DNA from 4 places in the Mesorhizobium sp. NPDC059054 genome. Region 3 is predicted to be linked to each of the others. Evidence: predicted binding sites of a transcription regulator. Region 3 holds the regulator's gene; each other region holds the start of a gene.
The links. The regulator LexA, encoded in region 3, represses DNA repair genes until DNA is damaged. The targets are predictions, from matches to a motif close to TGTTCNNNNTGTGTTCNG.
Positions count from the first base shown of each region.

Region 1: ACFWXH_RS10055 (ATP-dependent helicase) is a predicted target of LexA. The motif match lies at 882-899, and genes of this name have one in related genera.
Region 2: ACFWXH_RS16510 (DNA recombination protein RmuC) is a predicted target of LexA. The motif match lies at 1,016-1,033, and genes of this name have one in related genera.
Region 4: ssb (single-stranded DNA-binding protein) is a predicted target of LexA. The motif match lies at 1,178-1,195, and genes of this name have one in related genera.

Region 1 is NZ_JBHYHV010000002.1:484,430-486,628, forward strand. Features, by position in the region: gene ACFWXH_RS10055 (ATP-dependent helicase) at 1-839, opposite strand, end outside; gene ACFWXH_RS10060 (glyoxalase superfamily protein) at 1,106-1,669, shown strand; gene ACFWXH_RS10065 (hypothetical protein) at 1,848-2,129, shown strand.
Region 2 is NZ_JBHYHV010000003.1:643,342-645,540, forward strand. Features, by position in the region: gene fmt (methionyl-tRNA formyltransferase) at 1-417, opposite strand, end outside; gene def (peptide deformylase) at 433-963, opposite strand; gene ACFWXH_RS16510 (DNA recombination protein RmuC) at 1,066-2,199, shown strand, end outside.
Region 3 is NZ_JBHYHV010000002.1:1,149,849-1,152,047, forward strand. Features, by position in the region: gene ACFWXH_RS13345 (ComEC/Rec2 family competence protein) at 1-639, shown strand, start outside; gene lexA (transcriptional repressor LexA) at 661-1,383, opposite strand; partial or broken gene ACFWXH_RS13355 (hypothetical protein) at 1,655-1,856, shown strand; gene ACFWXH_RS13360 (DUF1236 domain-containing protein) at 1,918-2,199, shown strand, end outside.
Region 4 is NZ_JBHYHV010000002.1:891,276-893,474, reverse strand. Features, by position in the region: gene ACFWXH_RS12020 (5'-methylthioadenosine/S-adenosylhomocysteine nucleosidase) at 1-479, opposite strand, end outside; gene ssb (single-stranded DNA-binding protein) at 548-1,078, opposite strand; gene ACFWXH_RS12010 (ArsR/SmtB family transcription factor) at 1,314-1,628, shown strand; gene ACFWXH_RS12005 (SRPBCC domain-containing protein) at 1,625-2,083, shown strand; gene ACFWXH_RS12000 (ATP-dependent Clp protease proteolytic subunit) at 2,103-2,199, shown strand, end outside.

The sequences.
Region 1 (2,199 bases), 670 kb from region 3:
AGCCACATATATTGCGCGGTGTTGGTGTCCTGGTACTCGTCTACCAGTATGTATTTGAACTTGCGGTGGTATTCGGCCAGCACGTCATGGTGCTTGCGGAAGATGCGGATCGGGTGCAGCAGCAGATCGCCGAAGTCGCAGGCGTTCAGCGTGGTCAACCGGTCCTGATAGGCGCGGTACAGCTCACGACCCCGGCCATTGGCGAAGGCGCGTGCGTCACCCTCCGGGATTTCGTCGGGAGCGAGGCCCTTGTTCTTCCAACTGTCGACCATTTGCGCGAAGGTACGCGGCGCCCAGCGCTTGTCGTCCAGCCCCTCGGCCTGAATCAGCTGCTTGATGAGGCGGGTGACATCGTCGGTGTCGAGGATGGTGAAATCCGAGCGCAGCCCGGCGAGCTCGGCATGGCGGCGCAACAGCTTGACGCCGATGGAGTGGAACGTGCCCAGCCATGGCATGCCTTCGATCGCCTCGCCGACAAGGACGCCGATGCGATGCTTCATTTCGCGCGCGGCCTTGTTGGTGAAGGTGACGGCGAGGATCTGGCTCGGGAAGGCGCGGCCGGTGGCCAGGATGTGCGCGATGCGGGTGGTGAGCACGCGCGTCTTGCCGGTGCCGGCGCCGGCCAGGACCAGCACCGGGCCTTCGGTGGTTTCCACCGCCTGCCGCTGTTCGGGGTTGAGGCCCTTCAGGTACTCGGGCGGGTTGTTGTGACCCTGGCGCGCTGCCATGGCGCGGGCCGCGATGCCGGACGGAGCTGCCTGCGAAGAAGATGCGCGCGCGGCGTCGAAGCGCGGAGCGTCGTCCTCGTCAAAGAAGGGCATGTCGTGATCGCCGGCCATTTCGTTTCCGAATGTAGTGATTCGGGCGAGAAAGGCCAGCAATGTTCATACACTGTTCCAGGATTCGACGGCTTTGACCCGTGTTGACGGCTTGATGCGACATGGATAGCGTTCGGCGACGGCTCGACGCAGCCGGCAGTCCGCGCCTTGAAAAGGTATGGCGAATGCGTCGTCATGATTCAGTCTGGTCCTTGTCCCTGGGACGAAGGCACCGGCAATGCGGGCCCCGGTGAGGCTTTTCGTCCCGACGAGAAGGATCGCAGACCATGCGTACATTCCTGGACGCCAAGGCGATGGCAAAAGCCATGCGCGAGGCGCTTGCCGCCAAGAACGTCGACATTCCCCATTCCGAGGCGCTGGAGATCGTGGCCCGCCAGTTCGGCCTCGAGAGCTGGAACATCCTGTCCGCCCGGATCGAGCGCGGCGAGGGCGGGGCACTCGTTGGCAAGGTGGGCAGAGGCATTGCCTTCGAACAAGCCGTGCCGATCTTGCGCATCTTCGATGTCGCCAAGGCCCATGAGTTCTATCTGGGTTTCCTCGGATTCAGCGTCGATTGGGAGCACCGCTACGAGGACAACTCCCCGCTCTACACCCAGGTGTCGCGGGCCGGTCTCAGGTTGCATCTGTCCGAACATTCGGGCGACGCCAGCCCCGGCGGCAACATGGTCGTCTATATGAGCGGTGTCGAGGCGTTCCAACGCGAGCTGGCGGCGAAGAGATATCGTTATATGAACCCGGGACTGGAGAAGGAGGACGGCCGGCTGGAGGTCGAGGTGATCGACCCGTTCGGCAATCGCATCCGCTTCATGGAGATCGTCAAAGACGATTGATCCAGGCGTCTCGGCGCCCGGGAATAGAAGCGTTCATCGTCCGCTCCGCAATATTTTCGGCAAGCGTTTCCCGAAATCCACACTGGCGCCTTGTTATCGTCGCGGCGGGCGAGTTTAGTCTTTGCTCCTTTGGTGCGGTCGGTTAAATCTGTCCGCGCCAACCATTCAAGGCGAGGCCATGCAAGAACCGTTCGACTCCAAACCCCCGACCACGGTGGACGACAATTTCGACAAGGCAGCCATTGCCGTGATCGTGGTTTTCGGTGCGCTCATCATCGGCGGCTTGATGGCGGCCAATCTGGTCTATGGTCACCGCAACGGCTTCCTCTATGCGCTGGGCGCAGCGGGTACCGCCTGGATCGCCGGCCACATGATCCTGTTCGATCTGCCACGCGCCTATGCCGCCATGGTGGCGGCTTCTTTCCTGCTGGCGCTTCTGTCGACTCTGGCGCTCGCCTGATCGATCGCGTCGCGCGATCGATCAGGAAATTCAGCGTATTATCGGGTTTTGCTATGAGCCAACCAGAGCC
Region 2 (2,199 bases), on a different contig from region 3:
CATGACCATCATGCCGGTTTCGGCATCGCCGGCCATGATGGCGCGCTGGATCGGTGCTGCACCACGCCACCGTGGCAAAAGCGAGGCGTGACCGTTGAGGCAACCGAAGCGCGGCGCGTCGAGGACCGGCTTCGGCAGCAACAGGCCATAGGCGACGACAACGGCGACATCGGCATTCAGAGCACGAAAGGCCGCCTGTTCCGCCTCATTTTTCAGGGAAGCCGGAATGTGCACGGCTATGCCGAGCCGCTCGGCCTCGCGCTGCACCGGCGACGGGGTGAGTTCCAAGCCGCGGCGGCCAGCGGCACGTGGTGGCTGCGTGTAGACGGCCACGATGTCATGCCCAGCCTCGGCCAGCGCACGCAGCGTCGCAACCGAGAAATCGGGCGTGCCCATGAAGACCACGCGAAGTGCCATGGATTTTGCCCCGGATCAGCCGGCTAGGCGGCTTGGCGCCTTGTCGCGAGCGAGTTTTTTGAACTTCTTGACCACCATGTCGCGCTTCAGCTTCGAGATGTGGTCGATGAACAGCACACCGTTGAGATGGTCGATCTCATGCTGCAGGCAGGTGGCCATCAATCCCTCGGCCTGCATCTCCTGCAGGCGACCATCGCGATCCAGATAACGGACCCGAACCGTGGCCGGCCGCTCGACCTCGGCATAATAGTCGGGGATCGACAGGCAGCCCTCTTCATAGACCGACCGCTCGGTACCGCTTTCCAGAACGTCAGGATTGATGAAGACATGGGGAGCAGGCGGCTCGTCTTCCTTGGCGAGGTCGATTACCAGCATGCGCAGCGGTTCGCCGACCTGGATTGCGGCCAGGCCGATGCCGGGAGCGTCGTACATCGTCTCCAGCATGTCATCGGCCAGCTTGAGCAGCGGCTCGTCGACGCGCTCGACCGGCTTGGAAACCTGACGCAGGACGGGATCGGGAAGAATGATGAGCGGCTTGATCGACATATCGCTCACCTAAGACCTTCCCGATAAAGCGTCAACCGCACTGCCGTCAGCATGTTCATGGTTTGATCTTTTCCAGCCACAAGAATCATCTATGCTAAGCTGATGAACGACCTCGGCTCCATCCTTTCCGAACCCATCGCCCGGCTCGGCGCGACGACCATCACGCTTGGCCAGGCGCTCGGCTTCGTCGTGTTTCTCGTCCTTGTCCTGTTCGTCGCGTTGATTGTCGCGCTCTGGCGTGCTGCCAAGGCACGCAGCATCGCCGCAGCCGAAGCGGCCGACCACGCACGCGACGCCGAAGCCCGCATGGCCGGCATTCTGCAAAGCCAGGCCGAAATGCAGGGACGCATGGGGGCACTGGCGGATGTGTTCGGTGCGCGCCAGGCAGAACTGACGCAGTCGATCGGCCAGCGGCTGGATGCCATGACCGGCCGCATCGGCCAGACCATGACCGAGCAGACCAAGTCAACGCACGAAAGCCTGGCCAAACTGCAGGAGCGGCTCGCGGTGATCGACACCGCGCAAGGCAACATCCAGTCGCTTGCCGGACAGGTCGTGCAATTGCAGGCGATCCTTTCCAACAAGCAGACGCGCGGCGCCTTCGGCCAGTCGCGCATGGAAGCAATCGTTGCCGACGGGCTGCCGCACGGCTCCTACGAATTCCAGGCCACGCTCACCAATGGCAATCGGCCGGATTGTCTGGTGAAAATGCCGAACAGCGCACCGTCACTGGTCGTCGACGCCAAATTTCCGCTCGAGGCATGGAACGCCATCCGCGCTGCCGAAAGCCCCGAACTGCAGAAGGTGGCCGCGCAGGCATTCCGGCGCGATATCGAGGTGCATATCCGCGACATCGCCGAAAAGTATCTGATCCAAGGCGAGACCCAGGACACCGCCTTCATGTTCGTGCCCTCGGAGTCGATCTTTGCCGAGATCCACGAAAATTTCGAGGCGCTGGTGCAACGCGCGCATCGCGCCCGGGTCGTCATCGTCTCGCCGTCACTGCTGATGCTGTCGATCCAGGTCATCCAGGCGATCCTGAAGGATGCGCGCATGCGCGAGCAGGCGCATCTGATCCAGGGTGAAGTCATCCGCTTGATGGAAGACGTTTCGCGTCTCGACGAGAGGGTGCGCAAATTGCAGACCCATTTCGGCCAGGCCTCGAAGGATATCGACGATATCCTGGTATCCTCCTCCAAGGTCACCAAGCGCGGCCAGAAGATCGAGGCGCTGGAA
Region 3 (2,199 bases):
AATGTCGAAACGCCCGACGTGCTGATCTCCGAGGATGCGCGTCTCGTCGCGCTGCCGATCGGCGACGATGAGGTCGCCGTCAGCCGAGCGCGGCCCAATGTTTTCACGCTGGACAATTGGCGTCGCGCACTCAATGTGGAGACGACGGTCTTGCCGGAGGATGTTTCGGCTGACGTTGAAATGACCGTTGAAAATGTGCTCGACATGCCTTTCGGCACACCCTTCCTATGTGCACGGCGCCTGTGTTTCGCGCGCCATCCGTCGGGTGCGGTCGTGGTGATGACTGCATATGCCGATGCAGCGAAATCGGCTTGTGGGGTCGCCTCACTCATTGTCATCGACGATGCCACCGCATCCGACCCCTGCAACGACCCGGCGATCTTGGTGGTTACCAAGAAGGATCTCGCCCGCACCGGCAGTGCGGCGGTACGATTTGATGTTTCTGCTGATAAACCGGCTAATATCCTGTTTGCGCTCGAGAGCACAAATCGACCCTGGCATGCACAGCGCATGTTCACCCGCGAGGCGAGGGGGCTGCCACCGCTTCCTAAAAAAGCGTTCAAATCCAAACGTCGGGATGATCAGCTTCACCCGGCTGCAGAACCTGCCACAATTCCTGATGTGCGGCCGGCTAAGTGACTGCGAAATTAGGCCGTTCACTCAATAGCGGCGGATCAACCCAACCAGCTTGCCTTGTACTTTGACCCGGTCCGGGCCGAAGATGCGGGTCTCATAGGCTGGATTGGCGGCCTCCAGCGCGATCGAGGCACCCTTGCGACGGAATCGCTTGAGTGTCGCTTCTTCCTCGTCGACGAGCGCCACGACGATTTCGCCAGGATTGGCCGTATTGGCATTGCGGATGATGACCGTGTCGCCGTCGAAAATACCGGCCTCGATCATGGAGTCGCCTTTGACTTCCAATGCATAGTGCTCCCCCCCCGCAATCATATCGGGCGGCACGGAGATCGAATGGGTGCGGTGCTGGATCGCGTCGATCGGTACGCCGGCGGCGATGCGGCCCATGACTGGGATGGAAACGGAAGCCGTGGCATCGTCGTCATTGCCTGGGGCCTGCAGGCGTTGCGGTTCCTTCGGTGCAGGCCGCCCCAGACTGCCCTGGATGACAGCGGGCGAAAATTTCCGAGCCGCATTGAGGCCGGGCGCGATCGAATCGGGAAGCCTCAACACTTCCAGTGCACGCGCCCGGTTTGGCAGCCGGCGAATAAAGCCGCGCTCTTCCAGAGCGGTTATGAGGCGGTGGATGCCGGACTTCGAGGCAAGATCCAGCGCTTCCTTCATCTCGTCGAAGGAAGGCGGAATTCCGCTTTCCTTCAGCCGTTCATGGATGAAGAGCAAAAGCTCATGTTGCTTGCGTGTCAGCATAGCCACCCTCCGTGGAACGGAACCAGAATCAGAAAAACAAATCCAGAACAAACACTATCTGTTCCATTTGTGTTCCGCAACCTTTTAAAGTTTAATGAATTTGTTGACGCTTTGTTCAGTGTAACGGCTGGTGCGGCTACCCGTCTGTTTCGAAAAGTCCTGCCGAGGGGTCAATTCTCACATTTCCGGAATGTGCCAAAGCTTGCGCCTCGTGAGGCGTGCGTCCCGACGTCACTCGTGTGGATCGCCGCATCGAAGCCTTCTTCAACGCCTCTGGAATACCCTTGCCAGGAGCACTGACGGCGAAACCGTCGTCAACGTCGAGGCAGGGCGCCGGCAATATCGATGAGTTCTTTTCCGATCCGGTGTTCGTGGAGAAATTCCGTAAGCTGGATGCCATCTCGAAAAGTGAGTTCCATACCTTTCCTTGTGGTTCGGCACAAAGTTGCCGCAACAAGACCTTAATTCATTAGGAACGGGGCCGTTGACGTCCGCATTCCTCCTTCGGGCAATCGTGCTTGAAAGGAGAGAACGATGAAACCGCTTCTTCCGATATATGCCGTTTGCGCAGTCCTCGCAGGCGCTGCTGCCAGCCACGCACAGGATACCGTGGTGGTCCCGGCACAACGGCCAGGTACAGTGGTGATCCAGCCGGAGCAGAAGACCGTCATCCGCGAGTATGTTCGTAAGAACCCCGTGGCTTCGATCAATGTGCTCGGGTTGGAGCTCAATCTGGGCTCGAGAGTACCGGAGACGGTAACCCTGCATGAAGTTCCCGATACACGATATCGTTACACCGTCATCGACAACAGGGCG
Region 4 (2,199 bases), 260 kb from region 3:
ACGACCATCCCGTAACCGGCGAACTGATCCTTGGGAATAAAAGGCGGAATTTCGTAGCCGTCGCCAACCTTGCGCGCGAAGACCGCCTCGAGATATTCGCCCCACTGATCGGCAACGACGACATCGCCAATGCTGAGCGCGGGATCGACGCCACCGGCAATGCCGGAAAACACCACGGAAGTGACGACAAACCGGTCTAGCGCGGACTGAGTCGTCATCGATGCGTTGACCATGCTGACTCCACTCAGGAACAGCACGACATCCTTGCCGGCAAGCTTGCCTGTGATGAACTTGCGGCCATTGATCTCATGTTCGGCGCGGTCGGCAAGATCGGCCTGCAACGCTACCCATTCCGGTGGAAAGGCCGAGACAATCGCGACACGCGGTTTGTCGTCGAGCCGTTCCGCTGCCGGGACGGCAGCGGAAAACATGACGAGGAACAGCAGACCGAAAGCCATCACGCGTGCGATAGCGCTCATGCTTCAGGCTCCTTCGCCGGGATAGCACTTTTTAGAGGCATTGGCCGGGAGGACCCGGTTCTCAACGGTCAGAACGGGATTTCGTCATCCAGTTCGCGCGATCCGCCACCGCCGCCGCCACGATTGCCGTTTCCGCCGCCGGAACCGCCGCCCGAGCTGCGGCCACCACCGAAATCGCTAGGGCCGGATTGGCCGAAGCTGTCGCGGTTGCCACCGGAATAACCGACCTGGCCGCCTTCGCCCTGCCCGCGTGCATCGAGCATCTGCAACTCGCCACGGAACTTCTGCAGCACGACTTCGGTCGTGTAACGCTCCTGGCCACTCTGGTCCTGCCATTTGCGGGTCTGCAGTTGCCCCTCGACATAAACCTTCATGCCCTTCTTCAGATATTGCTCAGCCACCTTGGCGAGCTGGTCGTTGAAGATGACGACATTGTGCCACTCGGTCTTTTCCTTGCGCTCGCCCGAATTCTTGTCGCGCCAGGTTTCCGATGTAGCGATGCGGATGTTGACGACCGGATCGCCCGAGTTCAGCCGACGGGTTTCGGGATCCGCACCCAGATTGCCCACCAAAATGACCTTGTTGACGCTACCAGCCATCACACTTCTCCGCGCTCATCCGAAACCAGAATTCTCGCCGCACCATATAGGCTGAGGGACCTGCCCGCCTCCACGGACACGCCTTTCCCACAAGGTTTTTGTTCTATCTATGTTCTAGTTCTTAACGCGGTGCTTTGTCAAGGAATGGCGGCAAATGAACGGATACGGGCCTATTTCCAATCCTTGTGCGGAACGGCCCTTGCCAAATAGATAAGTATTCACTTATGCTTTTAACATGATCGAATCCGAAATCTTCAGGGCCCTGGCAGACCCCACCCGGCGCGCGCTGTTCGAGCGGCTTGCGGCCGGCGAGCTGACCGTCTCCGAACTGCGCGCCGGCACACCGGTTTCGCAACCGGCGGTCTCGCAACATCTTGCCGTGCTGCGTGGCGCCGGGCTGGTGAGCGAGCGCCGCGTTGGACGCAACGCCTTTTACCGCGCTGACCCGGAGGGGCTGTCGCCACTTCTCGGGTGGATCGAACGTTACCGCGCCTTCTGGCCTGACCGCATCGAAAGGCTGAAGACCGTGCTGAAGGAGATGGATCAATGACCCGCGAACCCCATGAAGACATCGTTGTCGAATGCGATCTGCCCGAGGCGCCGGAAAAGGTTTGGCGCGCGCTCACCGAGCCGGAAATCGTCGCGGCCTGGCTGATGCCGAACGACATCAAGGCCGAAACTGGGCATCGTTTTTCGCTCGGCACCGAAGGCGGTATCGATTGCACGGTGCTGGAAGCGGAGCCTGGCCGCCTGCTGCGCTATTCCTGGCATGAACGGGACACCGGATCCAAAGGGACAAGCGGCTTCGACAGCGTCGTCACCTTCGAACTGGCGCGTACTGCCAATGGCGGGACGCACCTGCGCGTCGTGCATGACAGCTTCATCGCAGCGACAACAGCCACCTGCAGCATTTCCGGTGCCAATTGCAGTGTCGCCATCAATGCCCCCAGGCCCAACAGGACCCTCACCTCAGCCAACGCGCCGCAATGGCGCATGGCCGCCTGAATCAGAAGGAACCGATACGATGTCCGGTGTTGCCAACCTTGTGCCCATGGTGATCGAGCAGTCGAGCCGCGGCGAACGCTCCTTCGACATTTTCTCCCGGCTGCTGCGCGAACGCA